One region of the Geobacillus sp. BK01 genome, then DNA from elsewhere that is predicted to be linked to it. Evidence: a T-box and tRNA genes for the amino acid it is inferred to sense, from the RefSeq annotation. Region 1 holds a T-box; the other holds one or more tRNA genes.

Region 1 (15,214 bases):
TTCCACCTACGCGGTGCCGATGATCATCGGAGAAATCCGCCGCTATTTGCGCGACAACAATCCGATTCGCGTCTCGCGCTCGCTGCGCGACATCGCTTACAAAGCGCTGCAAGTGCGGGAACGGCTCATGAGCGAGACGGCGAAAGAGCCGTCGACAGAGGAGATTGCGCGGGAACTCGGCGTCGCCCACGAGGAAGTTGTGTTTGCCCTTGATGCCATTCAAGATCCAGTTTCCTTATTTGAGCCGATTTACAATGACGGCGGCGATCCGATTTATGTGATGGATCAACTGAGCGACGAGCGCAACCGCGACAGCCAATGGATTGAAGAAATCGCCTTAAAAGAAGGGTTGCGGCGGCTGAATGAGCGGGAAAAAATGATCATCCGCAAACGATTTTTCCAAGGGAAAACACAAATGGAGGTTGCCGAGGAAATCGGTATTTCCCAAGCGCAAGTATCGCGGCTCGAAAAAGCCGCAATTCGGCAAATGAATAAAAACATTCAAGTGTAAGCGGCTGCCGGGGCAGCCTTTTTTCTTTGTTACATAACCGATTTGGCGGCGTCATATAGATGAAAAAGAGGAGAGGAAAGGCGGGGGAATGAACCGTGATGAGAATTTCCGAGTTTCAGACGAAAGATGTCGTCAATGTGGCCAATGGGAAAAAGCTCGGCAATATCGGGGATATTGACATTGACCTTGATACAGGCAAAATTCGGTCGCTCATTATTTTAGGCTCCGGAAAGGTGCTCGGACTGTTCGGGCGTGAAGAAGCGGTCGTCATTCCGTGGCAAAACATTGTCAAAATCGGAGCGGATGTCATTTTAGTCCGCCTTTACGATACGGACTGAAGCCAAGGGTGGTGCTATGCCGCTAATGTTTCGACAAAATCGCAAATAAAGGTTATCATGAACAAACAAACTATGATAAAATAGGAAAAAAAGTGATAAAAATCTACAAAAAGCGTGAGGTTGACGTGAATGCCGGATATTTTTCAACAAACGGCCTGTGGATGGCTCGGCTGTGGGGCGCCCCCGTTTGCCGGAGCGGTCGCCGGATTGACAACGAAACAAGGCGGGGAAAGCAAAGGACCGTTCGCCTCGCTGAACATGGGGCTGCATGTTGGCGACGACCGCACGGCCGTCGTCAACAACCGTCGCCGCCTCGCCGAGTGGCTCTCTTTTCCCCTTGATCATTGGGTGTGCTGTGAACAAGTGCACGGCGCCGTGATTCAGAAAGTCACGAAAGGCGACCGGGGAAGCGGGGCGCATGATTTGGCTGCAGCGATCCGGGGGGCTGACGGGTTGTATACGGACGAGACGGGGATATTGCTCGCCCTTTGTTTTGCCGATTGTGTGCCTGTCTATTTTATGGCGCCATCGGCGGGATTGGTCGGTCTTGCCCATGCCGGTTGGCGGGGGACGGCGGGCGGCATCGCCCGAAACATGGTGCGGCTTTGGCAGGAACGCGAACAAATTGCTCCGTCTGATATCTATGTGGCGATTGGACCGGCCATTGGCCCGTGCTGTTACACGGTCGATGACCGGGTGATTGACGGTTTGCGTCCGACCCTTCCTGCCGGCAGCCCGTTGCCATGGCGCGAAACAAGCGAAGGGCAGTATGCGCTTGATTTAAAGGAGGCCAACCGGCTGCAACTTGCAGCCGCCGGCGTTCCGGACCGCCATATTTACGTGTCAGAACGCTGTACAAGCTGTGAGGAAACGTTGTTTTTTTCCCACCGTCGCGACCGTGGGACGACAGGGCGAATGTTGACGTTTATCGGCCGAAGGGAGGAAACAGCATGACCGTACGCGACAATTTGGCCGCTGTCCGTCAGCGCATCGAGGCGGCTTGCGCCCGCGCCGGCCGCAATCCGGCCGACGTACGCATCGTTGCTGTTACGAAATATATTGATGCTGAAAGGGCGCTTCATGTGCTTGACGCCGGCATTGCCGATCTTGGCGAAAACCGCGCTGGCCAACTGCTTGAAAAGTACGAACGGATCGGGGATCGGGCGGTGTGGCATTTTATCGGGACGCTCCAGTCGCGTAAAGTAAAGGAGATTATCGATAAAGTCGATTACATCCATTCGCTTGATCGCCTGTCACTGGCGAAGGAAATTGAAAAGCGGGCGGTGCGGCCGGTCAAATGTTTTGTGCAAGTGAATGTATCTGGGGAAGCGACCAAACACGGCCTCTCCCCTGACGAGACCGTCCCGTTCATCGAACAGCTCCGCTCGTTTTCGCACATTGAGGTCGTCGGATTGATGACAATGGCGCCGCATATAGAGGATGAAGCCGTATTGCGGACCTGCTTCCGTCAATTGCGGGCGCTGAAAGAACGCGTTCAGGCGCTAAGGTTGGCCCATGCGCCATGTACCGAGCTGTCGATGGGCATGTCAAACGATTACGAGATCGCCATCGAGGAGGGGGCGACGTTTGTACGCATCGGCAGCGCGCTTGTCGGATCATTGTAGGAGGTGAGACCGGTGGGATTGATGAAAAAATTTCGCGATTATTTTTTAGAAGAAGACTACGAAGACTATGAAGAAGAATATGAAGCGCCGCAGTCGGAAGAGGAAGCGCCGCCGTTGAAGCCGGCAAGCAAGACGAATGTCGTCAGTTTGCAAAGCGTGCAAAAATCGGCGAAAGTCGTGCTCGCCGAGCCGCGGGTGTACGCTGAGGCGCAAGAGATTGCCGACCATTTAAAAAGCAGACGGGCGGTCATCGTCAATTTGCAGCGTATCCAACATGAGCAGGCGAAGCGGATCGTCGACTTTTTAAGCGGCACGGTGTACGCCATTGGCGGCGACATTCAGCAAGTTGGCACGAAAATTTTTTTGTGCACCCCGGACAACGTCGACGTCAGCGGCGCGATTTCGCTTGACGGCGAGGATGACAGACCGATAAAGAGGTGGTAGCCGTTGGATTATGTGCTTACGTTTTTAACGACCTTGATTCAAGTATACTCGTACGCTTTGATCATTTACATTTTGATGTCTTGGTTTCCGAATGCGCGCGAAACGCGGTTCGGACAAATGCTTGCCGCCATTTGCGAGCCGTATTTGGAACCGTTTCGGCGCGTCATTCCGCCGCTTGGCATCATTGACATCTCTCCGATCATCGCCTTTATTGTCCTTGAATTTGCGACAAGAGGGCTGTATGCGTTGTTTGATATCCTTGAAGCGCAGTTTTAGCCCCCGTTTTGTGCGCTGGCGGCGTCCGCTGCGATCCGACAATAAAGATCAATGGGCGGCACTCATCGGGAGGAACCCATTGCGGGTTCCTTTCTTTATAAATACGGGGTGAACGGGAATGGAATTGTACCAGCATTTTCGCAAAGAGGAACACCAATTCATTGATCAAGTGCTCGAGTGGAAGGAAACGGTGGGCCGTCAGTACGCTCCGAAGCTGACCGATTTTCTTGATCCGCGCGAACAGCAAATCGTCCAAAGCGTCGTCGGCAGCGATGGAGATGTGCGCGTGTCTTTTTTTGGCGGCGCTCCGTTTGTCGAGCGGAAGCGGGCGCTTTTGTATCCGCCGTATTTCGAAGCGGATGAGGGCGAGTATGACATCGCCTTGTTCGCCGTCCGCTACCCGGGCAAATTCGTTTCCCTTGAACACCGCGATGTATTAGGGGCGCTCATGTCGCTCGGCTTGCGGCGCGGAAAGTTCGGTGACATTCTCGTCATGGGCGGGGAAATTCAGTTTTTCACCGCAGCGGAAGTGGCCGACTACGTCCGCCTTCATCTGGGGGCGATCGGCAAGGCGCCGGTGTCGCTGGAGCAGCTGCCGCTTTCCGCCGCCATTCCGCTCGAAGACGCGTGGCAAGAGGAGACAGCGACCGTCTCTTCGCTGCGGCTCGATGCCGTGCTCGCCCAAGCGTTCCGCCTCGCGCGCGAGAGAGCGAAGGCGCTCATCGAAAGCGGGCTCGTCAAAGTGAACTGGAAGGTGGTGGACAAGCCCGATTTTCTATGCGGGCCGGGCGACGTTCTCTCCGCGCGTGGGTTTGGCCGCTGCAAGCTGTTTTCCGTCGAGGGGATGACAAAAAAAGAACGCTGGCGCATCCGGTTGGGCCGTCAAAAATAATCGAATCGCAGCAGGAAATGGGGAAATCGTGTCGAATGAAGGAAGAAAAGGAACGATGGAGACGGAGGTGGCCATTGTGCCGTTAACGCCATTGGATATTCACAACAAAGAATTCAGCCGCGGATTTCGCGGGTATGATGAAGATGAAGTGAACGAGTTTCTCGATCAAGTCATTAAAGACTACGAAATGCTCATCCGTGAAAAACGGCAGCTCGAAGAAAAAGTCGCGGAGCTGACGGAAAAGCTGAACTACTTTGCCAACATTGAGGAAACGTTGAACAAATCGATTCTTGTCGCCCAAGAAACGGCGGAAGAAGTGAAGCGCAACGCGCAAAAAGAGGCGAAGCTGATCATTAAAGAAGCGGAGAAAAACGCGGAGCGCATCATCGGTGATGCGTTGGCCAAATCGCGGAAGATCGCCCTGGAAATCGAGGAATTGAAACGGCAGTCGAAAGTGTTCCGCGCCCGCTTCCGCATGCTCGTCGAGGCGCAGCTCGATATGATCAACAGCCGCGACTGGGACGATTTGATGGAATACGAGACGCCCGATCTCGAAGAAGAGGCGAAAGAGCCGCTGTCCCAGCCTTGACGAAGGCGGAAGGCTTCATTTATAATAAATGGCAAAAAATCGTGCTGCTAACCGCCTTGTGCCGGTTGGCTTTTTGCTGAAACGATTCGAAAACAAGCGAGCGACGATGAAAGGGACAGTAGCTCTTGAACGGCCGATCGCAGCGAGCCGGGGACGGTGGAAGCCCGGCATCGGCGCAAGAGTGAACATCACCCTGGAGTTCCATGCCGAAGCGACGAGTAGGCCATGGCGCGTCATTCCCGTTACGAATGAAAAGTGGGCTGTGCGTTTTGGGCATGGCCAAAAAGGGTGGTACCGCGAGACCGTTCTCGTCCCTTGCCGGGAGAGAACGGTTTTTTATTTGAGATGATCGAGGAGGAGCGAAGATGGACTACAAAGAGACACTGCTCATGCCGCAAACCGATTTCCCGATGCGCGGCAACTTGCCGAAGCGGGAACCGGAGATGCAAAAAAAATGGGAAGAGATGGACATTTACCGGAAAGTGCAGGAGCGGACGAAAGGGCGTCCGTTGTTTGTCCTGCATGACGGCCCGCCGTACGCCAACGGGGATATTCATATGGGGCATGCGTTAAACAAAATTTTAAAAGATATCATCGTCCGCTATAGATCGATGAGCGGCTATTGCGCCCCGTACGTGCCGGGCTGGGACACGCACGGCTTGCCGATCGAAACGGCGCTCACGAAACAAGGCGTCGATCGCAAATCGATGAGCGTCGCCGAGTTCCGCAAGTTGTGCGAGCAATACGCGTACGAGCAAATTGACAACCAACGCCGGCAGTTCAAGCGGCTCGGCGTGCGCGGCGACTGGGACAACCCGTATATCACCCTCAAACCGGAGTATGAAGCCCAGCAAATTAAAGTGTTTGGCGAAATGGCGAAAAAAGGGCTCATCTATAAAGGGATGAAGCCGGTCTATTGGTCGCCGTCGAGCGAATCGGCGCTTGCTGAAGCGGAAATCGAATACAAAGACAAGCGTTCGCCGTCCATTTATGTCGCCTTTCCGGTGAAAGACGGCAAAGGCGTGCTTGAAGGCGACGTGCGGATTGTCATTTGGACGACGACGCCATGGACGATTCCGGCCAACTTGGCGATCGCCGTTCATCCGGATTTGGATTACCACGTTGTCGAGGCCGGCGGAAAACGGTATGTCGTCGCTGCCGCCTTGGCGGAATCGGTGGCGAAGGAAGTCGGCTGGGACGCATGGTCGGCCGTCAAAACGATCAAAGGAAACGAGCTTGAATACGTCGTGGCGAGACATCCGTTTTATGAGCGCGACTCGCTTGTTGTGTGCGGCGAGCACGTCACGACCGACGCCGGTACGGGCTGCGTCCATACGGCGCCGGGCCATGGGGAAGACGACTTCCTTGTCGGGCAAAAATATGGGCTTCCGGTTCTTTGCCCGGTCGACGAGCGCGGCTATATGACCGAAGAAGCGCCGGGATTTGCCGGGATGTTTTACGAAGACGCCAACAAGGCGATTACACAAAAGCTTGAAGAAGCTGGCGCCTTGCTGAAGCTCGGGTTTATCACCCACTCGTATCCGCACGATTGGCGGACGAAGCAGCCGACGATTTTCCGGGCGACGACGCAATGGTTTGCGTCGATCGATAAAATCCGCAACGAGCTGCTTCAAGCGATCAAAGAAACGACATGGATTCCGGAGTGGGGGGAAATCCGCATCCACAACATGGTGCGCGACCGCGGCGACTGGTGCATTTCCCGCCAGCGCGCCTGGGGCGTGCCGATTCCGGTCTTTTACGGCGAAAACGGAGAGCCGATCATCACCGATGAGACGATCGAGCATGTGTCGAACTTGTTCCGCCAATACGGGTCGAACGTCTGGTTTGAGCGCGAGGCGAAAGACTTGCTTCCGGAAGGGTTCACCCACCCGTCAAGCCCGAACGGCCTCTTTACGAAAGAGACAGACATCATGGACGTTTGGTTTGACTCCGGTTCGTCGCACCAAGCTGTGTTGGTTGAGCGTGACGACCTTGTGCGCCCGGCTGATTTGTACTTGGAAGGCTCTGACCAATACCGGGGCTGGTTCAACTCATCGCTTTCCACGGCGGTCGCCGTCACCGGCAAGGCGCCGTACAAAGGCGTGTTGAGCCACGGCTTTGTCTTGGACGGCGAAGGGCGGAAAATGAGCAAGTCGCTCGGCAACGTTGTCGTGCCGGCGAAAGTGATGGAGCAGCTTGGCGCCGACATTTTGCGGCTTTGGGTCGCTTCGGTTGACTACCAAGCTGACGTGCGCATTTCCGATCAAATTTTGAAACAAGTATCGGAAGTGTACCGGAAAATCCGCAACACGTTCCGGTTCATGCTCGGCAATTTGTTTGATTTCGACCCAAACCAAAACGCCGTGCCGGTTGGGGAACTTGGCGAAGTCGACCGCTACATGTTGGCGAAATTGAATAAGCTGATCGCCAAAGTGAAAAAGGCCTATGACAGCTACGATTTCGCCGCCGTTTACCATGAGGTGAACCATTTCTGCACCGTCGAGCTGAGCGCGTTTTACTTAGATATGGCGAAAGACATTTTGTACATCGAAGCGGCTGACTCCCGCACCCGCCGCGCCGTGCAGACGGTGCTGTATGAGACGGTTGTCGCGCTGGCGAAGCTGATCGCGCCGATTTTGCCGCATACCGCCGATGAAGTATGGGAGCACATTCCGAATCGCAGAGAAAACGTCGAGAGCGTCCAGCTCACCGATATGCCGGAGCCGGTCGCGATCGACGGCGAAGAAGCGCTTGTGGCGAAATGGGATGCGTTTATGGACGTGCGCGATGACATGTTAAAAGCGCTCGAGAACGCGCGCAACGAAAAAGTGATCGGCAAATCGCTGACCGCGAGCATTATCGTCTACCCGAAAGACGAGGCGCGCAAGCTTTTGGCGTCAATCGGTGAAGATTTGCGCCAACTCCTTATCGTTTCCGCGTTTTCGATCGCCGATGAGCCGTATGACGCCGCACCGGCCGAAGCCGAGCGGCTCAGCCATGTGGCCGTCATCGTACGCCCGGCGGAAGGCGAGACGTGCGAACGGTGCTGGACGGTGACCCCGGACGTCGGACAAGATCCGTCCCACCCGACGCTCTGCCCGCGCTGCGCACATATCGTGCATGAACATTATTCAGCGTAACGAAAAGCGGCAGGCTGCCTTAGGGCGGCCTTGCCGCTCATTTGTTTGCCATGGCGAAGTATGGTACAATGCTGAAAGAATGACTTCGAAACGTGGGGGGACCGGCACGGTGATGTACTATTTGTTGGCGGCGGCGGTCATCATCCTCGATCAATGGACGAAATGGCTTGTCGTCCGCTATATGCGGCTTGGGGAAAGCATCCCGATCATTGACAATGTGCTCTACATTACGTCGCACCGCAACCGCGGCGCGGCCTGGGGCATGCTAGAAGGGCAGTTTTGGCTCTTTTATTTGGTTACAGTCATCGTCGTGGCGGCGATCGTAATTTACATCCGCCGCTTGAACCCTTCTGAGCGCTTGGCGGGCGTGGGGCTTGGGCTGATGCTCGGCGGGGCGGTCGGCAACTTCATTGACCGTGTGTTCCGGAAAGAAGTGGTTGACTTTATCCATACGTATATCGGCACGTACAGCTTTCCGGTGTTCAATGTCGCCGATTCGGCGCTGACGGTCGGCGTCATCTTGCTGTTTGTTCATATGTTTTTTTTCGCGACACCAGAGAAAGGGAATGAGTAGATGGACACGATCACGTTTCACATTGAAGACGAATATGACGGCGAACGGATCGATAAAGTGATCGCGGCGCTTAATGAGGGATGGTCGCGTTCGCAAGTGCAGCAATGGATCAAAAGCGGGCTTGTGACCGTCAATGGCGAGACGGTCAAGGCGAACTACAAATGCGAGGCGGGCGACGCCGTCGCCGTTTCACCGCCGGAGCCGGAGCCGCTCGAGGTCGAGCCGGAGCCGATTCCGCTTGACATTTATTACGAAGACGAAGACGTCCTTGTCGTCAACAAACCGCGCGGCATGGTCGTCCATCCGGCGCCCGGGCATATGCGCGGCACCCTTGTGAACGCGCTTCTCGCCCATTGCCGCGACTTGTCCGGGATCAACGGCGTGCTTCGCCCGGGCATCGTCCATCGGATTGACAAAGATACATCAGGGCTGTTGATGGTGGCGAAAAACGACGCCGCCCACCGCTCGCTCGTCGAGCAGCTGGTGAACAAAACGGTGACGCGCCGCTACAAGGCGATCGTCCACGGCGTCATTCCCCACGATTACGGGACGATCGACGCGCCGATCGGCCGCGACAAACGCGACCGAAAAAAAATGGCCGTCACCGAAGAAAACGGGAAGGAAGCGGTCACCCATTTCCGCGTGCTCGAGCGGTTTCGCCACTATACATATGTGGAGTGTCAACTTGAAACCGGACGGACGCACCAAATTCGCGTCCATATGAAATATATCGGCTACCCGCTTGCCGGCGACCCGCAATACGGGCCGAAAAAAACGCTCGCGATCGACGGTCAGGCGCTTCACGCCGGGGTGCTTGGCTTCCGTCATCCAAGAAGCGGCGAGTATTTGGAATTTGACGCGCCGCTGCCGCCGGAGTTTGCCGAACTGCTTGACTGGCTGCGAAAAAACGATTGACAAACGAACACGCCCCCTTTACAATGAAAACAGGTGAACAGGAACCTTTAAGTTCAGTCCTGTGAGGCTGAAAAGGGGTCGGAATGACAAAGAAGGTCGGCGTATGCCCATCTTGTTTGGCTGCAGCAAGCCATCCCCCGCTTCACAGGCGGAGGATTTTTTTATGAAAACAGGCGGGAACGGCCTCTGGCCTCTGTTGGCGGTCCGCCTGCGGAAACGCGCTGGCCGCGGTGCGCATGCGCTGTTGGGAGGTGGATGGAATGCAAAAGGCGGTTGTGATGGATGAACAGGCGATTCGCCGCGCCTTGACGCGCATCGCCCACGAAATCATCGAACGGAACAAAGGCATTGAGAATTGCGTATTGGTCGGCATCAAAACGCGCGGCATTTACTTGGCGCGCCGATTGGCGGAGCGGATCGAACAAATTGAAGGAGCGGCTGTTCCGGTCGGCGAGCTCGATATTACGCTTTATCGCGATGATCTGACGGTGAAAACGGATGATCATGAGCCGCTCGTCAAAGGAACGAACGTGCCGTTTCCGGTGAGCGAGCGGAAAGTGATTTTAGTCGACGATGTGCTCTTTACCGGCCGGACGGTGCGGGCGGCGATGGATGCGGTCATGGATTTGGGCCGCCCGGCGCGCATCCAGCTCGCCGTGCTCGTTGACCGCGGGCATCGGGAGCTTCCGATCCGCGCCGATTTCGTCGGCAAAAACGTGCCGACATCAAGCGCGGAGCTGATCGTCGTGGAGCTTTCCGAAGTGGACGGCGTTGACCAAGTGTCGATTCATGAAAAATAAAACAGCTCCCTTTTAAGCGCAGTCCCGTGAGGCTGCAAAAGGGGCGGAATGGTTTCGGCTGTTTCTGCACCCTCTTTGCGCCTTCATGGGCAAAGAGGGTGTTTTTGTGCACACTAAAAAACGAAATTCGCTCATTTGGCGAAAGGAGAGGCGAAAGATGAACAAACCGGTGTTGGATATTCACGAGCGCCCGACGGCCGGGCAATGGGTGACGTTAAGCTTGCAGCATTTGTTCGCCATGTTTGGCGCCACGATTTTAGTGCCGTACTTAGTCGGATTGGATCCATCGATCGCCTTGTTGACAAGCGGACTTGGCACATTGGCGTTTTTGCTGATCACGAAATGGCAAGTGCCGGCGTATCTTGGCTCCTCGTTCGCCTACATCGCCCCGATCATCGCGGCGAAAACGGCCGGCGGCCCGGGGGCGGCGATGATCGGCAGCTTTCTTGCCGGACTGGTGTACGGGATTGTCGCCTTGATCATTAAAAAAGCCGGTTACCGCTGGGTGATGAAGATGCTGCCGCCGGTTGTGGTCGGCCCGGTCATCATCGTCATCGGCCTCGGCCTGGCCGGCACGGCGGTCGGGATGGCGATGAACGGCCCGGACGGCAAATACAGCCTGCTTCATTTCTCGGTGGCGCTCGTGACGCTCGCGGCGACGATCATTTGCTCGGTGCTCGCGCGCGGCATGTTGAGCTTGATTCCGGTGCTTGTCGGCATCATTGTCGGCTACGTCTATGCCCTCGCCGTCGGGCTCGTCGATTTATCAAAAATAGCGGCTGCCAAATGGTTCGAGTGGCCGGATTTCTTGATTCCGTTTGCCGATTATCCGGTGCGCATCACGTGGGAGATCGTCATGCTCATGGTGCCGGTGGCAATCGTCACCTTGTCCGAACATATCGGCCACCAGCTTGTGTTAAGCAAAGTCGTCGGCCGCGACCTCATTCAAAAGCCGGGGCTGCACCGCTCGATTTTAGGGGACGGAACGGCGACGATGATTTCCGCCTTGCTCGGCGGCCCGCCGAAAACGACGTATGGGGAGAACATCGGCGTGCTCGCGATTACGCGCGTTTATAGCGTCTACGTGCTCGCCGGCGCGGCGGTGATCGCCATCGCCTTCGGTTTCGTCGGCAAAATCACCGCACTCATCAGCTCGATTCCGACGCCGGTCATGGGCGGCGTGTCGATCCTGTTGTTTGGCATCATCGCCTCGTCCGGATTGCGGATGTTGGTGGACAGCCGCATCGATTTCGGCGAGACGCGCAACTTGGTCATCGCCTCGGTCATCTTGGTCATCGGCATCGGCGGTGCGGTGCTGAAAATCAGCGACAGCTTCCAAATCACCGGCATGGCGCTCTCGGCCATTGTCGGCGTCCTCCTCAACTTGATTTTACCGGGGCGTCCGCAGGCAGCGGAAAACTTATTTGAAGATGAAAAAAGCAGCGACCATGTGGCCTAAATCAAATAGACAAACACCTTTTAATTAAGTCCCGCGAGGCTTAAAAAGGTGTGAAAACAGGCGCGCTGGGGGCGGAGTCTATCCACCGGGCCTCTCATGCGCCGATCGTCACACCTTGCCTCATCGGCAAGGTGTTTTTTTGTAAAAAAGAAAAGGGAGAGAGACCAATGACCCATCTTTTCACGTTAAGCGAACTGCCGCTTGATGAAATCAACCGTTTGCTCGATGAAGCGGAAGCGTTCCGCAGCGGGCGCATCTGGCGCCCGGCGGCGCCGATGTACGTCGCCAACTTGTTTTTCGAACCGAGCACGCGCACGAAATGCAGCTTCGAGATGGCGGAACGGAAACTTGGGCTTCACGTGATTCCGTTTGATCCGGAACGATCAAGCGTGCAAAAAGGGGAGACGCTGTACGATACGGTCAAGACGCTTGAAGCGATCGGCGTCGATGCCGTTGTCATCCGCCATCACGAAGATGCCTATTTCGAAGCGCTCCGCCATGCGGTCGGCATTCCGGTCATCAACGCCGGCGACGGCTGCGGGCACCATCCGACCCAGTCGCTCTTGGACTTATTGACGATCCGTCAGGAGTTTGGCGCCTTCACTGGCTTGACGGTGGCGATCATCGGCGACATCCGCCATAGCCGCGTCGCCCGCTCCAACGCGGAAGTGTTGACAAGGCTTGGCGCGACCGTCTTGTTCTCCGGTCCGGAAGAGTGGAAAGATGAGGCGAATCCGTATGGGACGTACGTCGGTCTTGACGAGGCCATCGCTCGCGCCGATGTCGTGATGCTACTTCGCATCCAGCACGAGCGGCATGCAGAAACGATGGGCTTGACAAAAGAAGAGTACCATGTGCGGTACGGGTTGACGCTTGAGCGGGCGCGGCGGATGAAACAAGGTGCCATCATCTTGCATCCGGCGCCGGTCAACCGCGGGGTCGAAATCGCAAGCGAACTGGTCGAAGCGAAGTCGTCGCGCATCTTTAAACAAATGGAAAACGGCGTCTACGTACGGATGGCCGTGCTAAAACGGGCAATAGAAGGGAGAATGGAACATGGCCGTATGGTTGAAACATGGCATGTCGTTCAATAACAACGGGGAGTTCGTGCGAACGGAGGTGAAAATCGATAACGGGGTCATTGCGGCTATCGGCCCGGAACTGGCGGTCGACGCAGACGGCCACGTGATCGATGTCGGAGGAAAGTTGATCGCTCCAGGGTTGATCGATTTGCACGTCCATTTGCGCGAGCCGGGCGGCGAGGCGAAAGAAACGATTGAAACGGGCACGCTTGCGGCGGCGAAAGGCGGCTTTACGACGGTTGCCGCCATGCCGAACACGAATCCGGTGCCCGATACGAAAGAGCAAATGGAATGGCTGCAAGCCCGCATCCGCGAAACGGCGCGCGTCAACGTGCTTCCGTACGCAGCGATCACGATTGGACAAAAAGGGGAAGAGCTGACCGATTTTGCGGCGTTGAAGGAAGCTGGAGCGTTCGCGTTCACTGATGACGGCGTCGGCGTGCAGTCGGCCGGGATGATGTTTGAAGCGATGAAACGGGCCGCGGCGCTCGATATGGCGATCGTCGCCCATTGCGAAGATGATACACTGAAAAACGGCGGCGCGGTGCATGACGGCGATTTCGCCCGCCGGCATGGGATCGCCGGCATTCCGTCCGTCTGCGAATCGGTCCATATCGCCCGCGACGTCTTGCTCGCTGAAGCGGCCGGCTGCCATTACCACGTCTGCCACATCAGCACGAAAGAGTCGGTGCGCATCGTCCGCGACGCGAAGCGGGCCGGCATCCGCGTCACCGCCGAAGTGACGCCGCACCATCTGCTCTTGTGCGAGGACGACATCCCGGGGCTGGATGCGAACTACAAAATGAATCCGCCGCTGCGCAGCCGCGCAGACCGCGAGGCGCTCATTGAAGGGCTGCTTGATGGAACGATCGATTTGATCGCCACCGACCATGCGCCGCATATAACGGCGGAAAAAGCGAAAGGCATCGAGGCGGCGCCGTTTGGCATCGTGGGGCTCGAGACGGCGTTTCCGCTCCTATATACGCATTTTGTCAAAACCGGCGTGTTTTCATTAAAGCAGCTTGTCGACTGGCTGACGGTGAAACCGGCGCAATGCTTCGGCCTAAACGCCGGACGGCTTGCCGTCGGGGCGCCGGCGGATCTCACGGTCATTGATTTAGAGGCAGAAGAAACAATTGATCCGGAGACGTTTGCGTCGAAAGGAAAAAATACGCCGTTTGCCGGCTGGAAATGCCAAGGCTGGCCGGTGATGACGTTTGTCAACGGAACACTCGTATGGGAGAAAGGGAGAGAGTAACATGAAACGGCAACTGATCTTGGAAGACGGCTCGTTTTTTGTCGGGGAGGCGTTTGGGAGCATGAAAGAGACGACCGGGGAAGTCGTCTTTAACACTGGCATGACCGGCTACCAAGAAATTTTGACCGACCCGTCGTATTGCGGGCAAATTGTGACGATGACGTATCCGCTAATCGGCAACTACGGCATCAACCGCGACGACTTTGAAGCGATCCGCCCGTACGTGCACGGGTTCATCGTCAAAGAAGCGTGCGTGACACCGTCGAACTGGCGCGGCGAACTGACGCTGGATGAGTATTTAAAAGAAAAGGACATTCCGGGGCTGGCCGGCATCGACACGCGCAAATTGACGCGCCTCATCCGCCAATACGGAACGTTAAAAGGGATGATTTGCGGGCTTGAGGTTGATCCGGCGGAAGCGGCAGCCAAGCTGCGGGCGATGGAGTGGCCGCGCGACCAAGTGCGGCGCGTCTCAACAAAAAGCGCCTACCCAAGCCCGGGGCGCGGCGAGCGCGTCGTCTTGATCGACTTTGGGATGAAACACGGCATTTTGCGCGAGCTGAACAAGCGGAACTGCGATGTCATCGTCTTGCCGTACAACGCGACGGCGGAAGACGTGCTCAGCTGGCATCCGGACGGAGTGATGCTGTCAAACGGACCGGGCGACCCGAAAGACGTGCCGGAAGCGATCGAGATGATCCGTGGCATTCTCGGCAAAGTGCCGCTCTTTGGCATCTGCCTCGGCCATCAGCTGTTCGCCTTGGCGTGCGGCGCGAATACGGAAAAACTGAAATTCGGCCATCGCGGCTCGAACCATCCGGTCAAAGACTTGCGCACCGGCAAAGTGGCCATTACGGCGCAAAACCACGGCTATACGGTCACGCATGAATCGCTTGCCGGCACGCGCCTTGAGGTGACCCATGTCGCCTTGAACGACGGCACGGTCGAAGGGCTCCGCCATCTCGATTTCCCGGCGTTTACGGTGCAATACCACCCGGAAGCCTCGCCGGGTCCGGAAGATGCGAATCCGCTGTTTGACGAGTTTTTGGCGCTCATCCGTGAGTTCAACAAGAAAGGGGAAGTCATCCATGCCTAAACGCCGCGACATCGAAACGATTTTAGTGATCGGCTCGGGGCCGATCGTCATCGGCCAGGCGGCTGAATTCGACTATGCGGGAACGCAAGCGTGCCTCGCGTTGAAAGAAGAAGGATACAAAGTCATTCTGGTGAACTCAAACCCGGCGACGATCATGACCGATACGGAAATCGCCGATAAAGTGTATATGGAGCCGCTGACGCTTGAGTTTGTCG
Region 2 (15,214 bases), on a different contig from region 1:
AAAGGCAGAGCTCTTATCCGCTAAAAAAATCAAAAAAGCTTCCAACGATGGAAGCTTATTCATGGAATTCCTTAATTTCATTCAAAAGTTTCGAACCAAACTGTCTCGCAAACTCTTCATACAGCGGGGCAAGTTTTTGTTCCCATCTCTTTCTTTCCATCTCCGATAACAAGTAAAGATGGACGCTTTTCTGCTGCTTTAGTTGCTGCAATTCCCGCTCGTTTTGGGCCTTTGACTGACGCAAGTTCCATTGGGTCGCTTCGGCCATCGCTTCAGTGATTTTTTGCTGGATGTCTTTGGGCAGGCGATCCCAAAATGATTGGTTCATCATTACGGCATAGCCAAGATAGCCGTGATTGCTGATCGTAATATACGGTTGAAACTTGTAAAACCCCTTCGAATAAATATTGGAAATCGTATTTTCCTGGCCGTCAAACTCATGTCGCTCAAGCGCCCGGTATATATGGTCGAACGAAACGGCGACCGGTTCGCCGCCAAGCAGGCGAAACTGCTTATCAATCACTTCGCTCGGCATAATGCGAAAGCGCAAACCGCGGAAATCGTCAGGTTCGATAAGTGGGCGGGTAGTCCCCATCATTTGCTTAAATCCGTTGCTCCAAAGCGCCAACCCTTTGATTCCTTTTTCTTCAAGCATTCCGAGCAGCTCGTCTCCGACTTTTCCAGTGAATACACGGCGTATGTCGTCATCATCATGAAACAAAAACGGCAAATCGAGCACTTGCCATTCCGGAATGAGTTCTGTCACCTTCGAAAACGACGGGGCGATCATTTGTACATCGCCGCGCATCAGTGCATCAAGTTCCTCCCCGTCCGAATAAAGCGACCCGTTCGCGAACACTTCCACTTTCACGCGGCCGTTCGTCTTTTGTTCGACGAGCTCGGCAAACTTTTGCGCCGCTAGTCCTTTCGGTGTATTTTCCGCAACGACATGGCTAAAATAAATGATAATTTGGTTTTGCAGCCCTTTTTGTTCGTCGTCATACACCACTCGTTCCCGGGTTGTCTGGCGGTTCACAGCCCATACAACAAGACCGATGCCGATTATAAGAAATATCCCCCATAATTTCCACCTTTTTCTCATTATCCACACCATTTTCATTCTTAGTTTTCTTCCTTTTTATCATATCACCGGAATCGTGTTAGAATAAATAATAATGAATTTTCCGCATAAAACGAGGAGTTCATCAATGAATCGACTACCGATCCGTTGGAAAATCACAATTTTAATTTTTGTTATCGTCAGCTTTTCAATGCTGCTGAGCGGCGTGTTTATTATTAGCGATTTTTTCCATACAAAGGAAGAAGAATTAAGCCAGCGCGCCTTATTGACGGCACGCACCGTATCCGAACTGCCGGAAGTCAGACAGCACATTACCGGGCCAATGCCAAGCCGAGCACTCGTGAACCCGATTGTTGAACGGGTGCGCGTCATCCATAACGCTGATTATATTGTTGTGCTCGATATGAACAAAATCCGCCTCTCCCACCCGCTTCCGGCGATGATTGGCACCGTTTCCCGGGGCGCTGATGAAGGGCCGGCATTTGCCGAGCATACATACACATCAAAAGCGCACGGGGAAATCGGAACAGTAGTTCGTGCCTTCGTGCCGATCATGAATCCCGATCATGAGCAAATTGGTGTCACGATCGCCGCTTATCGATTGCCAACGTTTTGGGAGGCGATTAACACGTTAAAAGAGGAAATCGCCATGGCGGTCGTTCTATCGCTGCTCGCCGGCGGAAGCGGAGCTTGGCTGCTCGCCTCTCATATTAAGCGACAAATGTTTGAACTTGAACCGCATGAAATCGCCAAACTGCTCGTTGAGCGAACAGAGGCGTTTAACGCCATGCACGAAGGCGTCATCGCCATTGACAGCGATGAAAACATCACCATTTTTAACGACCGGGCGAAGCAAATGCTTGGCATTGAAGGGGATCTGGTAGGGCGGCCGATCCGTTCTGTTATCCCGGATACGTACCTTCCTGAAATACTTGAAGTGAACAAACCGATTTATAACAAAGAGCTGCAGCTTGGCAATTTAACGATTTGGAGCAACCGTATCCCGATTAAGATCGACGGAAAGACGGTCGGCGCCATTGCCATTTTCCAAGACCGGACGGAAGTCAAACGATTGGCCGAAGAACTGACGGGGGTAAAAGCGTTTGTCCACGCCTTGCGCGTGCAAAACCACGAATACATGAATAAGCTCCATACAATTGCCGGACTCATCCAGCTTGGCCATATTGAGAAGGCGCTTGAGTACGTGTTCCAAGTTACAGAAGAGCAAGCGGAGCTCACACAGTTTTTAAGCCGCCACATCAAAGATGAAAGCATTTCCGGACTATTGTTAAGCAAAATCCGCCGCGGCAAAGAGCTCGGTATTCGTGTGACAATCGACCGGCACAGCCGGCTGCATCGCCTCCCACCGCGCCTTGACCACCATGATTTCGTCGTTCTTCTTGGCAACTTGATTGAAAACGCCTTCGATGCGTTCCAAGGGATAACCGACCGGGAAAAAGAAATTTACGTCAGCATTGAACAAAATGAAGACATTTGTTCTCTCTCAGTCGAGGACAACGGCCAAGGCATCGCCCGTAAGCATATCGATCACATTTTTGATGAGGGTTTTTCAACAAAAGGAAAGAGCGGGCGCGGCATCGGCCTATATTTGGTGAAGAAAATTGTGGAAAAAGGAAACGGGCACATCGATGTTCAATCCGAGGAAAGAAAAGGAACCGTATTTACGATTACATTTGATATGTAACCGATTGATCTATACAGTGGTGTCCGCATTCGACATGCCCCTCATAAAACAAAGGAGGAAAAGTCTATGTACCGCGTGTTGCTCATTGAAGATGATCCGATGGTTCAAGAAGTAAATCGGCAAATGATCGAACAAGTGAACGATTTCACCGTTGTCGGCATTGCCGGAAACGGGGGGGAAGGGCTACGTCTTATCGAGAAGCTCCACCCTGATTTAGCTGTCATTGACATTTACATGCCACAATTAGACGGCCTTCAAACGTTAAAGGAAATCCGTGCCCGTGGGCATGAAGTAGATATTCTAGCCATCACTGCCGCGAGCGACATCGAAACGGTGCGCCGCGTCTTGCAAAATGGGGCATTCGACTATATCGTGAAACCGTTTAAATTCGAGCGGCTCAAACAAGCGCTTGAAAACTACCGGGCATTTCGCCGGTCGCTCGCGGAAAAAGAATCGCTCACCCAGGCAGAACTCGACGCATTGCGGCAAACAGCCGAGCAGCCTGCCGCCCCACTTCCTGAGCTTCCGAAAGGATTAAACGAAGTGACATTGGAAAAAGTCGTCTCCTATTTACGCCAACACCGCTTTCCTGTCTCTGCCGAAGAAGTGGCCGAAGGTGTCGGCATCGCCCGTGTCACTGCCCGCCGCTACTTGGAATACCTTGAGAAAACGGGAAAAGTGATGCTCGATGTCCAATACGGCGGCGTGGGCCGTCCCGTCAACCGCTATCAGTTGAAGCGCACATAGCTTACCCGGTGGTCCGCACGATCAATCGGGTCGGCAGCTCTTCTTGTTTTCGCGGGACATGTCCTGTTTCAAGCCAATGATGGAGGAGTCGAAACGCTTTTTCCCCAAGTGAAAAATGAGGGAGCGCAACCGTCGTGATGCCTAACATCTCCGCAAGCGGATCATTGTCAAAGCCAATAACGGAAAGTTCTTCAGGAATGTGCACTCCGATTCGATGCGCTTCGAGCACGATGCCGGCCGCCACCTGGTCACTCGTTACAAGCAACGCGCTCGGCCGCTCCCCCATCGCCACCCATTGCCTCATGACACGCTTTCCGTCTTCAAGAAACAAACAACCGTCAAAAACCCAGTGGCGCCGAGGAACAACGCCGATGTCACGCAGCACATCTTGATACGCCGCCGCCCTCGCTTGACTGTTCGGTCCTGTCATTCTTCCGATGCAATAGCCGATCCGCCGATGCCCTTTGTGCACTAAATAGCGCAGTGCCTTGGCGAACGCCCGATAGTGATCGATATAGACAGTGAAGAAATCGTATTCTTCCGCCTGCTCGCATAAAACGATGGGCCCCTCTTCCTGATATGCCGCGAGCACCTCCGAGCCCGCTTCATGAGAACAGACGATCAACCCATCCATTTGTTTCATCCGCAGCCGTTCTAACGCCTCAAGTTCCCGTTCCACATCATAATTGGTCTGAAACAAAAGCAACTGATAACCGTAACGAAGCGCCTCCTTGGAAATCCCTTCAATCACGGCTGAAAAATAAGGGTGATGAATGTACGGGAGCATGACCCCAACAATCGTCGTCCTTCCTTTCGCCAGATGAACCGCTTGAATATTTTTCGTATAATGAAGCTTCTCAACCGCTTCCCAAACCGCCCTTCGCTTTTCCTCGCTTACATACGGATACCCGTTCAATACCCTTGATACCGTTGCTACCGATACACCTGCTTCTTTCGCCAAATCGCGGATGTTCGCCACGTTCCCACTCCTTCCAAAAAAACGCTTGACTTGAAACGCGTTTCATACATTATGTTGATCCCACCATCTAGTATACAGGAGGAGGAGTGCACATGCTTTACGGGTTTGCTTTACTCGCGCTGCTTATGGCCACTGTTTTGGGGGGTGCGCATATCGCTGTAAACGCCAAAAATCGAAGAAAATCAAGCGATCGGAAAAAATGAGGAAACCAGCCTGTTTGTTTCTACTGTTTCAACTGCTATAATGAATGGTATATGGAAAGCAAGGAGGAATCGAGATGCTTCGATACTGGAAACCACTTTTCTCGATCGCTGTCACCGCCGCCTTGCTTGCCGGCTGCGGCACAGAGGCGCCTGCATCAGAAGGGACAGCTGCGAAAGAAAAGCAATCCGCAAGTTCGGATGAGAACTCCACCAACACGCAAACAGCAGAGCCAGCGGGCCAACAGGCCCCCCCGATCGATGAACAAAATGAGGCAGGAGGTGGACAAGACGGGGCGAAAGGGGACGAAACCGCCTCTTCACGGCCGACGACCTCCTTGTCCTACCAAAGCGGAAATCAAACCGTTACCGGAACAGCGACTTTGCAAACAAGCGACAACCAACATTTCTCCCTCTATGTACTGGACGGTTGGACGCTGGACGCTGAAGAGCCTCATGCCGATGTATTGCTCCACGGTGAGTCGTTCGCCCGCATTCGCTTGCTTCAAGACGGCGAGACCAACTATGAGCAGCTGGCCAAAGAACATGCCCAAGCGGTCGACGCCAACGCCGCCCGTCAGCAAACGGACAGACTGCCTAAGCCGTTCGCTGATGCGGTTTGGTACACGGCCCAATCCGACGGTGTTACCGTCCACGTGATCGCCAGCGCCCAGCCGGTGCCGATGTTGCTAATCGTACATGCGCCTGATCAGAAGGATGTGCTCGGTGCTGTGCTCGCCATGGTAGCGACGCTGCAAAAGCAATAACTCGTTTTCGGGAGGGCCTCGCCCTCCCGCCCTTTCAAAAAGAAAAACCCCCTTTTTTGCACCGTTAAGAGGGTCAAACGAGCTGCTTGCTTTCTTCTTTGCGGAAAAACGTTCTCATCGCATGAAACACATCCGATTTTTGCTTTAAGATATAATGGCGGAATTTTTCATCTTTAATATTGCGATACGCGGACATAAGCGTGGAATGGCGATTGTACTGGTTCACTTCCCCATACCCAAACATGTTCGATACTTTCATCAATTCTTGAACAAGCTTGACGCAGCGGGCATTGTCAGATGTCAAGTTGTCGCCGTCGGAGAAGTGGAACGGATAAATGTTGTAGCGTGACGGAGAATATTTCGTTTCAATCAGTTCAAGCGCTTTGCGGTAGGCCGACGAACAAATCGTGCCGCCGCTTTCTCCTTTGGTGAAAAATTCTTCCTCACTGACAACTTTTGCCTCTGTGTGGTGGGCAATAAAGGCGATATCCACCGTCTCGTACTTCGTTCGCAAAAAGCGCGTCATCCAGAAGAAGAAACTGCGCGCCATATATTTTTCCCACATGCCCATCGAGCCGCTTGTATCCATCATCGCTAGGACGACCGCTTTCGATTCTGGTTTGACGACTTCGTTCCACGTTTTAAACTTCAAATCCTCGCGATAAATCGGGTAAAAGCCCGGTTTGCCGCTCATGGCGTTGCGCTTGAAAGCGGCAAGCATCGTCCGTTTTTTATCGATGTTCCCCATCAGTCCGGTGCGGCGAATATCATTAAACTCGATATGTTGGACAACGTTTTGGTCGAGCTCTTTCCGCTTCAAATTCGGAAGCTCCAATTGGCTAAAGAGCGCCTCCTCGATTTCCATTAACGACACTTCAGCTTCGTAATAATCTTGGCCTGGCAAATCGCCGGCTCCTTGGCCTTTTCCTGGCCCTTGCCCCTCCCCGCTTCCGTCTCTGGCCACCACATCACCGACTTGGCTGTCTCCGTTTCCTTGGCCGACGTGTTTGTTTTTCTCGTAGTTGTAGCGGATTTTATACTCGTCAAGCGAGCGGATCGGAATTTTGATCACGTCGCGTCCGTTGGACATAATAATGCTTTCTTCCGTAATTAAATCCGGTAAGTTATTTTTGATCGCCTCTTTTACTTTTTCTTGATGGCGCTTTTGGTCATCATGACCTTTGCGGTGGAGGGACCAGTCTTCTTTCGATACAACGAAATTCCCCTTCATTCTTTCCCCTCCTTTGTCAAAATTGTTTTCACACTTTTCGCTTTTCCGCATATACTTATGTTGGCGTCATCAAAACGGACCATCACTATGCCAGTTTGTTTATTTTTATCCTATGCAAAAATTCAAAATAATTGACAGATGAAAGCGGAAAATAGAAAAGCGGACAAGAGGCGGACAAGCCCGATTATCGGGGCAAAAAAAGCATGCCCCGGCGCTCGAGGCATGCCTAGCGGTTCAACAAGCTGCCGACATAGCGGAGCAATTCATTGGCCGATGTGGAATTGTACCCGTACTCATCGATCAAGCGGGCAACGACTTCGTTAATTTTCTTCAGTTGTTGCTCATCAGGCGTCTTCGTCGACGTCGTAATTTTCACGATGTCCTTCAAATCGGCGAACAGCTTTTTCTGGATCGCTTCGCGCAACCGCTCATGCGAGTTGTAATCAAACTTTTGCCCTTTGCGTGCATAGGCAGAGATACGGATTAAAATTTCTTCACGGAACGCTTTTTTAGCGTTTTCGGAAATGCCGATCTGTTCCTCAATCGAGCGCATCAACTTCTCATCCGGATTCATTTCCTCGCCGGTGAGCGGGTCGCGTAATTTCGTTTTGTTGCAATACGCTTCCACATTGTCCAAATAGTTATCCATCAACGTCTTCGCCGATTCCTCATACGAGTACACGAACGCCTTTTGTACCTCTTGCTTGGCGATTTCATCATACTCTTTGCGCACAAGCGAGATAAAGTTCAAATACCGTTCACGATCTTCTTTTGAGATGGATGGGTGCTGATCCAATCCCTCTTTCAACGAGCGAAGCACATCGAGCGCATTGATCGAGGGCACTTCCTTGCGAATAATGCATGCAGAAATGCGGTTGATGACATAGCGCGGGTCGATGCCGCTCATCCCTTCGTCTGGATGTTCTTTTTTCAGTTCTTCTACATCGACTTCATTGAATCCTTCGATCATCTCTCCGTCATACAGGCGCATTTTCTTCAATAAATCCACATCCGGCCGCTTCGATTCTTTCAGCCGCGTCAAAATCGTAAACATAGCAGCAATTCGAAGTGTATGGGGAGCGATATGCACATCAGCGACATCGCTTTCACGAATCATTTTTTCGTAAATGCGCTCTTCTTCGGAGACGCGTAAATTGTACGGAATCGGCATCACGATAATGCGCGAATGAAGCGCCTCGTTCTTTTTATTCGCAATAAACGAACGATACTCTGTTTCGTTCGTATGGGCTACGATCAGTTCATCTGCGCTGATGAGCGCAAACCGCCCAGCTTTGAAATTGCCTTCTTGCGTCAGCGACAACAAATGCCAAAGAAATTTTTCATCGCACTTTAACATCTCTTGAAATTCCATAATGCCGCGGTTCGCCTTGTTCAGCTCGCCGTCAAACCGGTACGCGCGCGGGTCGGATTCTGAACCATACTCAGCAATCGTCGAAAAATCGATGCTCCCTGTCAGATCGGCAATATCTTGTGACTTCGGGTCAGACGGGCTGAACGTCCCAATGCCGACACGGCGGTTTTCCGAGAAGAAAATGCGTTCAATGATCACGTCTTCAATCCGGCCGCCATACTCTTTCTCCAGCCGCATCATATTGAGCGGCGACAGCTCCCCTTCGATGCGAATGCCGTATTCACGGTAAAAATCATCACGCAAATGGTGGGGAATCAAATGAAGTGGATCCTCGTGCATCGGGCAGCCTTTAATGGCATACACAGCGCCGCGGTCTGTTTTCGAATACTCCTCGAGCCCGCGCTTCAGAAGCGTCACAAGCGTCGATTTCCCGCCACCGACCGGCCCCATCAACAACAAAATCCGTTTGCGTACATCCAACCGTTTCGCCGCTGGGTGGAAATATTCTTCAACGAGCCGTTCGAGCGCCTCCTCAAGCCCAAACAAATGCCGACTGAAAAACTTATACCGTCTCCGTCCATCCACCTCTTCGACTCCGGCATCTTTAATCATATTATAAACGCGCGAATGAGCCGATTGGGCCACCCACGGCTTTTCTTTTAAAATCTCTAAATACTCGGCAAACGTCCCTTCCCACCTCAGCCGTTCTTCCTCTTCCCGGTACCGTGCGATTTTTCTTAAAATATCCATAAAGGACCTCCTCACCCTTGGATGTCTAACAGCAAGATTATTACAATTTATGCGAGGATGTCCCGTATCATTCGCCGCAAAAAAAATTTTGTCTTCGAACCGCTGGCGGCAGTCATTCACATGCTTGGCCATATTCGCTATAATAAAGAGGGAAACGCCTGCCACTTTCATTGCAAGGGAGGAAAAAAGCGATGCGCACATTGCTTGTACTAGGGGTTATCATTGCATTTTTAACGGCCATTTTCACCGCTGGCTACGAAGACAAACCAGGCGTCAAACAATAAGGCCCAAAAAAACGACCTCCATAGCGAAGGTCGTTTTTTTGTTCACGACAGACCGTGAAACCGTTGCTGTCGCAACGCCTCATACACTAAAATCGCCGCCGTATTGGATAAGTTCAGCGAACGGACTTTGTCGTTCATCGGAATGCGCAGGCAACGGTCCATATTGGCCTCGAGCAGCTCCTTCGGCAACCCGGTCGTTTCCCGGCCAAATACAAAGAAAATGTCTTTTTCCGTATCGCTGAAGTCAAACGAGTCATAATATTGTTGGCCAAATTTTGTAATAAAGTAAAACTCACCGCCTGGAAACCGGGCAAACAACTCATCGAGCGAGTCATAATACGAAATGTTGACGTACGGCCAATAGTCAAGGCCAGCGCGCTTTAACATTTTATCATCCGTTGAAAACCCAAGCGGACGAATCAGGTGGAGCGCCGTATCCGTCGCCGCGCATGTGCGGGCGATATTCCCGGTGTTGGCTGGGATTTCTGGTTGATACAGTACTACATGAAGCGGCATTTTGTTCACCTCAACAACGTCGTTTATTTGCGATCAATGATGTGAAAAAATTTATACCGAATGTTGGGGGTATAGGCACTTGAATCTTCATATGACCAGTAACGCATGCGGCTGTTTGTCGTATGGGCGTTCACAAGCGGCATCCCGTCTTGGTCTTTCGCCACCACGATCGTCGTATGGTCGAAGCGGCCGTCTCCTTGAAAATCATAACAAATGACATCGCCTGCCATCAATTGCTCTGGTTCGGGCACTTCCACCGCCTGCAGACCGATGCGCGATCCGCTTAAATACCAGCGCAGCGAGTGGGCGACAGCCCAACTATAACTCCAACTCTCGTTTTGACACCACCATCCCCGTGCCCGGTTTGGATAACCAGTCATCGGCGCTCCCCCCGCATACAAGCATTGGGAAACAAAGTTCGTACAATCAACGCTGAAGGATGGAAACGCCGGATTATGCCGGTTCCACCACGTTTCCGCATACCGCACCGCTCGCGCACGATCATATTGGTAAGACAACCGCTCGCCCGTCCACCGCTCACGCTCGACACGCGGCGCCTCAACATATTCCCCCGTCCGGCTGATCCGTTGGTCATCAGCCAGCTCACCGCCAAAAAAGCAGGCGCATCGTTCCTCGACTTGCTCTTCAATATATAAAGCTGCCCCGTGCTTAATTAAAAATTGATGGTGGGCAATGTAAATCATTTTTGTCTCTCGTTCGACTGTCTGCTTGCCGACAACTTGCCCGCGGATCGTGCACCGGACAATTTCAGCCCCACGTTTGTTGCAGAGCTGCTTCTTTCTTACCACTTCTTCATCCTGTACATGATCTTCCGCCACAAATGAACGGGCCCGCTCGTTGAGCCACTGTTGCAGCTGCTTTTTCATACCGCTCCCCACTTTCTTTTTGTTACTACCTTATGTGAGGAAGCGGCAGTTTTTTCCCTATTCCTTCACCTCGGCCAACAGTTTCAATCCCTTGTCAATCTCAACGATTACATCGATATCAGTCTCCGTTTCCCTTGCCGCTTCCAAATGCGGCTTGGCGCTTCGATCACCGATTTTCCCCAGCGCCCATGCCGCCGTCCCGCGGATGACCGGGCGGCTGTCTTCCTTTAACAGCCGCAATAAATGCGGCACTGCCGTCCGGTCTTTGTAGTGAGCAAGGGCAAGAATCGCGTTGCGTTGGATCGGTTTTTTCCCACGCCACGAGCCGGCCATCGCGCCAAACTTTTCTTTAAACTCGCGATTGCTTATTCCAAGAAGCGGAACCAACTTCGGTTTGGCCGCCTCCGGATCCGGCTCCAATTCCGGATGCAAGTGAAAATCTTTTCCCTTGTTTTCCGGGCAGACTAATTGGCATGTATCACATCCGTACAACCGGTTGCCAATTTTCTCCCGAAATTCATCAGCCAAAAAGCCTTTCGTTTGCGTTAAAAACGAGATGCACCGTTGGGCGTTCAACTGCCCCCCCTGCACAAGCGCCCCGGTCGGGCAGGCGTCAATGCATTTTGTGCACGTCCCACATCGGTTTTCAATCGGCTCATCCGGAGGAAATGGGATGTTGGTAATCATTTCTCCAAGATATACATATGAGCCAAACTCCGGGGTAATGATCGAGCAGTTTTTCCCACTCCACCCGATCCCAGCCCGCTCCGCCACCGCCCGATCAGCAAGCTCTCCTGTATCGGCCATTGACCGAACACGGGCGGATGGCACCCTCGCGAGTAAAAACTCCTCTAACTTCTGCAAACGTTCTCGCAACACATCATGGTAATCCTTCCCCCATGATGCGCGGCAAAAAAGGCCGCGCCGCTCCGTTTTCGTCCCACGCGGCGCATCTTTCATTTTCGACGGATAAGCGAGGGCGATGGCAATGATCGATTTTGCTTCAGGAAGAAGCAGCGAAGGATTCGTCCGTTTTTCAATGTCCGGCTCCTCGAATCCTGACTGATAACCGAGTTCTTGTTGCCGTCGCAGCCGTTCCTTTAATTCTATAAATGGGTCCGCACTCGCAAATCCGATTTTATCAATGCCGATCAATCGGCTATACTCAATCACATCCTTCTTTAACTCCATGACGTCCATTATTTTCCCCCCTTCCGCGGTATATGGTAAAATAAAACGCGAGGTGATTCATATGCAATGCATCATATCCGCGCAATTAAAACAGCGGCTTCCTTCAGGTAAATTCGGCATCATCCGCTATCGTCATATCGAAGTCGGCGACTCGCCGCAAATGGTAAAAGGACGGCTTGAGCTGTTTCAAGAGTCCATTTACGTGGAACTGCAAGAAAGGCCACTTGCCGACATTCCCGAACTCGCCGAATGGCGCCGGTCATTCAAACAAATCGGCACTGATCCAAGCCGCTACCGCCCATCAAGCGAAAGTTTATACCGGCGCATCCAGAAAAGGAATTTCATTCCTTCTATCCATTCCGCGGTTGATGTGAATAATTTTTTTTCACTTTATTACAAAATCCCGGTCGGCATCTATGATCTTGACCGCATCGAAGGAATAGTGGCCATCACGATAGGCACAGAGCAAGATGAATACATCGCTTTAAACGGCCGTCCCGTCAATTTCGCCAACAAACTCGTCAGCAAAGACGAACGCGGCCCGTTCGGCAGCCCTATCGTCGACTCTGAACGAACAGCAGTGACGCGAGAAACAAAAAACGCCCTGCAAATCGTTTACTTTCTTCCATCGATGAAAGAGGACGCGGCCCGACGCCAACTTCAAGCCATTCAAACGATGTTTACACAAATTCATGGCGGCGAGGCCGATGCACAATTGCTAGTATAACAAAAAAACGCAATGCCCCGTTCGTTGACGAAACGAAACACTGCGTTGTCCCCAATGTGTAATTCAAGACTAACGGTAACTATTATAACAAAACACTACAGGCAAGGCAAGGAAAAGCGCAAAAATCGACAAAATTGGTTGTATAAAAGGGCACCAGACTATCTGGTGCCGGCACTAATGACCCGTACGGGATTCGAACCCGTGTTACCGCCGTGAAAGGGCGGTGTCTTAACCACTTGACCAACGGGCCATTCATGGCGGAGAAGGCGGGATTTGAACCCGCGCGCCGCAAAACTGCGACCTAACGGTTTAGCAAACCGTCCCCTTCAGCCACTTGGGTACTTCTCCATAAAATGGCTCCGCAAGTAGGATTCGAACCTACGACCTACCGGTTAACAGCCGGTTGCTCTACCGCTGAGCTATTGCGGAATGATGCATCCACAAAAAAGTTCATTAGTATTATAACGAATCATCTGACAATATGCAACGGAAAATGGTGGGCCTAAGTGGACTTGAACCACCGACCTCACGCTTATCAGGCGTGCGCTCTGACCAGCTGAGCTATAGGCCCCCAAAAGCGGGTGATGGGAATCGAACCCACGACATCAGCTTGGAAGGCTGAGGTTTTACCACTAAACTACACCCGCATAATATTTGGCTTAACATCCGCCACGCTTCTTCCATGCCTCTTCCTCTACAAGCATATTCGAAGATGCCAGGTGCGTCGAGGCAACTCGAAGCGGATTCGACGATGCGGTGCTCGTGGCTGCAGTTTTACCACGAAACTACACACACAACAAACATGAATGTAAGAAAAAGAAAGGGCGACTAGTGGGAATCGAACCCACGCATGCCAGAGCCACAATCTGGTGCGTTAACCACTTCGCCATAGCCGCCACATTGATGGTGCCGGCTGCAGGACTTGAACCCGCAACCTACTGATTACAAGTCAGTTGCTCTACCAATTGAGCTAAGCCGGCGCATTTAAATTCATCACTGATTCATATTATCTGCCTAGTTGTGCCTCTTCCTCTACAAGCTGATTCGAGGATGCTGGATGCGTCGAGGCAACTCGAAGCTAATTCAATGATGCCGATGCTCGTCTCTACCAATTGAGCTAAGCCGGCACATTTAAATTCATCACTGACTCATATCGGTGCTATAAATGCATGGCGGAGGAGGAGGGATTCGAACCCCCGCGCGCCTTGCGACGCCTCTCGGTTTTCAAGACCGACCCCTTCAACCACTTGGGTACTCCTCCAAAAAGTAATATAATAATGGTGGACCTTGTAGGACTCGAACCTACGACCGGACGGTTATGAGCCGTCTGCTCTAACCAGCTGAGCTAAAGGTCCGATAATAGTGGCGGTGGAGGGGATCGAACCCCCGACCTCACGGGTATGAACCGTACGCTCTAGCCAGCTGAGCTACACCGCCAAAATAATATAAATCATATATTCGAATGGTGGAGCCTATCGGGATCGAACCGATGACCTCCTGCGTGCAAAGCAGGCGCTCTCCCAGCTGAGCTAAGGCCCCATACAAAAATCGGGAAGACAGGATTTGAACCTGCGACCTCACGGACCCGAACCGTGTGCTCTACCAAGCTGAGCTACTTCCCGGTGAAACGCGCTCGAGAGGATTCGAACCCCTAACCTTCTGATCCGTAGTCAGATGCTCTATCCAATTGAGCTACGAGCGCAAGTGCCGAGGGCCGGACTCGAACCGGCACGGTAGTTACCTACCCCAGGATTTTAAGTCCTGTGCGTCTGCCAATTCCGCCACCCCGGCAGACAGCTGGAGCGGAAGACGGGGCTCGAACCCGCGACCCCCACCTTGGCAAGGTGGTGTTCTACCGCTGAACTACTTCCGCAAAATGGTGAGCCATGGAGGACTCGAACCTCCGACCCTCTGATTAAAAGTCAGATGCTCTACCTGCTGAGCTAATGGCTCATATTTTCAATAACACTCTAAGCATCGCTTTGCTCTACCTGCCCCTTCCTCTACAAGCTCATTCATGGAAGTCGAGTGCGTCGGGGCAACTCGTGGCCTATTCGACGATGCATCGCTCGTTACTGAGCGAATGGCTCATATTTTCAATAACACTCTGAGCATCGCTTTGCTCTACCTGCCCCTTCCTCTACAAGCTCATTCAAGGAAGTCGAGTGCGTCGGGGCAACTCGCAGTCAATTCGATGATGTATTTTCGACAAAATAAGGAATGCCGGCTGCAGGACTTGAACCCGCAACCTACTGATTACAAGTCAGTTGCTCTACCAATTGAGCTAAGCCGGCACATTTAAAATTAGTTAGTGACTCATATTATCTGCCTAGTTGTGCCTCTTCCTCTACAAGCTGATTCGAGGATGTTGGATGCGTCGAGGCAACTCGAAGCTAATTCAATGATGCCGATGCTCGTCTCTACCAATTGAGCTAAGCCGGCACATTTAAATTAATTAATGAGACAATGGTGGCTCGGGACGGAATCGAACCGCCGACACAAGGATTTTCAGTCCTTTGCTCTACCGACTGAGCTACCGAGCCGTATTAGGTTTTATGCTGTTTACCTGTTCTGCCCTGTGTCTCTTCCTCTACAAGCTGATTCCAGGAAGCCGGATGCGTCGGGGCAACTCACAGCTAATTCGATGAAGCGGATGCTCGTCTCTACTGACTGGACTGCTGAACCTTGTATTTCACAAAAAAGTGGCGGTCCCGACGGGACTCGAACCCGCGATCTCCTGCGTGACAGGCAGGCATGTTAACCACTACACTACGGGA

What was found. The T-box of region 1 lies ahead of ileS (isoleucine--tRNA ligase). A T-box ahead of a tRNA ligase gene usually reads a tRNA of that ligase, here a tRNA-Ile.
Region 2: it encodes a tRNA-Ile, which carries the amino acid that the T-box ahead of ileS (isoleucine--tRNA ligase) is inferred to sense. The anticodon was not compared.

The regions. Positions count from the first base shown of each region.
Region 1 is NZ_JBQPTH010000004.1:212,914-228,127, forward strand. It holds gene sigG (RNA polymerase sporulation sigma factor SigG) at 1-511, shown strand, start outside; gene ACTVDO_RS06910 (YlmC/YmxH family sporulation protein) at 607-849, shown strand; gene pgeF (peptidoglycan editing factor PgeF) at 979-1,803, shown strand; gene ACTVDO_RS06920 (YggS family pyridoxal phosphate-dependent enzyme) at 1,800-2,474, shown strand; gene ACTVDO_RS06925 (cell division protein SepF) at 2,487-2,918, shown strand; gene ACTVDO_RS06930 (YggT family protein) at 2,922-3,194, shown strand; gene ACTVDO_RS06935 (YlmH family RNA-binding protein) at 3,313-4,086, shown strand; gene ACTVDO_RS06940 (DivIVA domain-containing protein) at 4,163-4,675, shown strand; T-box leader at 4,773-4,994, shown strand; gene ileS (isoleucine--tRNA ligase) at 5,041-7,815, shown strand; gene lspA (signal peptidase II) at 7,895-8,389, shown strand; gene ACTVDO_RS06955 (RluA family pseudouridine synthase) at 8,390-9,304, shown strand; gene pyrR (bifunctional pyr operon transcriptional regulator/uracil phosphoribosyltransferase PyrR) at 9,565-10,104, shown strand; gene ACTVDO_RS06965 (solute carrier family 23 protein) at 10,262-11,563, shown strand; gene ACTVDO_RS06970 (aspartate carbamoyltransferase catalytic subunit) at 11,731-12,657, shown strand; gene ACTVDO_RS06975 (dihydroorotase) at 12,620-13,903, shown strand; gene ACTVDO_RS06980 (carbamoyl phosphate synthase small subunit) at 13,905-14,999, shown strand; gene carB (carbamoyl-phosphate synthase large subunit) at 14,992-15,214, shown strand, end outside.
Region 2 is NZ_JBQPTH010000003.1:305,659-320,872, forward strand. It holds gene ACTVDO_RS05680 (TRAP transporter substrate-binding protein) at 56-1,102, opposite strand; gene ACTVDO_RS05685 (ATP-binding protein) at 1,209-2,786, shown strand; gene ACTVDO_RS05690 (response regulator) at 2,853-3,533, shown strand; gene ACTVDO_RS05695 (LacI family DNA-binding transcriptional regulator) at 3,535-4,512, opposite strand; gene ACTVDO_RS05700 (hypothetical protein) at 4,790-5,479, shown strand; gene yhbH (sporulation protein YhbH) at 5,553-6,710, opposite strand; gene ACTVDO_RS05710 (PrkA family serine protein kinase) at 6,937-8,832, opposite strand; gene trmL (tRNA (uridine(34)/cytosine(34)/5-carboxymethylaminomethyluridine(34)-2'-O)-methyltransferase TrmL) at 9,159-9,632, opposite strand; gene ACTVDO_RS05720 (amidase domain-containing protein) at 9,656-10,519, opposite strand; gene queG (tRNA epoxyqueuosine(34) reductase QueG) at 10,577-11,719, opposite strand; gene ACTVDO_RS05730 (B3/B4 domain-containing protein) at 11,772-12,437, shown strand; tRNA gene ACTVDO_RS05735 (tRNA-Glu) at 12,616-12,687, opposite strand; tRNA gene ACTVDO_RS05740 (tRNA-Ser) at 12,693-12,785, opposite strand; tRNA gene ACTVDO_RS05745 (tRNA-Asn) at 12,792-12,866, opposite strand; tRNA gene ACTVDO_RS05750 (tRNA-Ile) at 12,932-13,008, opposite strand; tRNA gene ACTVDO_RS05755 (tRNA-Gly) at 13,014-13,084, opposite strand; tRNA gene ACTVDO_RS05760 (tRNA-His) at 13,261-13,333, opposite strand; tRNA gene ACTVDO_RS05765 (tRNA-Thr) at 13,342-13,417, opposite strand; tRNA gene ACTVDO_RS05770 (tRNA-Ser) at 13,608-13,698, opposite strand; tRNA gene ACTVDO_RS05775 (tRNA-Ile) at 13,716-13,792, opposite strand; tRNA gene ACTVDO_RS05780 (tRNA-Met) at 13,801-13,874, opposite strand; tRNA gene ACTVDO_RS05785 (tRNA-Ala) at 13,901-13,976, opposite strand; tRNA gene ACTVDO_RS05790 (tRNA-Pro) at 13,986-14,059, opposite strand; tRNA gene ACTVDO_RS05795 (tRNA-Arg) at 14,066-14,139, opposite strand; tRNA gene ACTVDO_RS05800 (tRNA-Leu) at 14,143-14,228, opposite strand; tRNA gene ACTVDO_RS05805 (tRNA-Gly) at 14,236-14,310, opposite strand; tRNA gene ACTVDO_RS05810 (tRNA-Lys) at 14,315-14,390, opposite strand; tRNA gene ACTVDO_RS05815 (tRNA-Thr) at 14,659-14,731, opposite strand; tRNA gene ACTVDO_RS05820 (tRNA-Phe) at 14,905-14,980, opposite strand; tRNA gene ACTVDO_RS05825 (tRNA-Asp) at 15,141-15,214, opposite strand, start outside.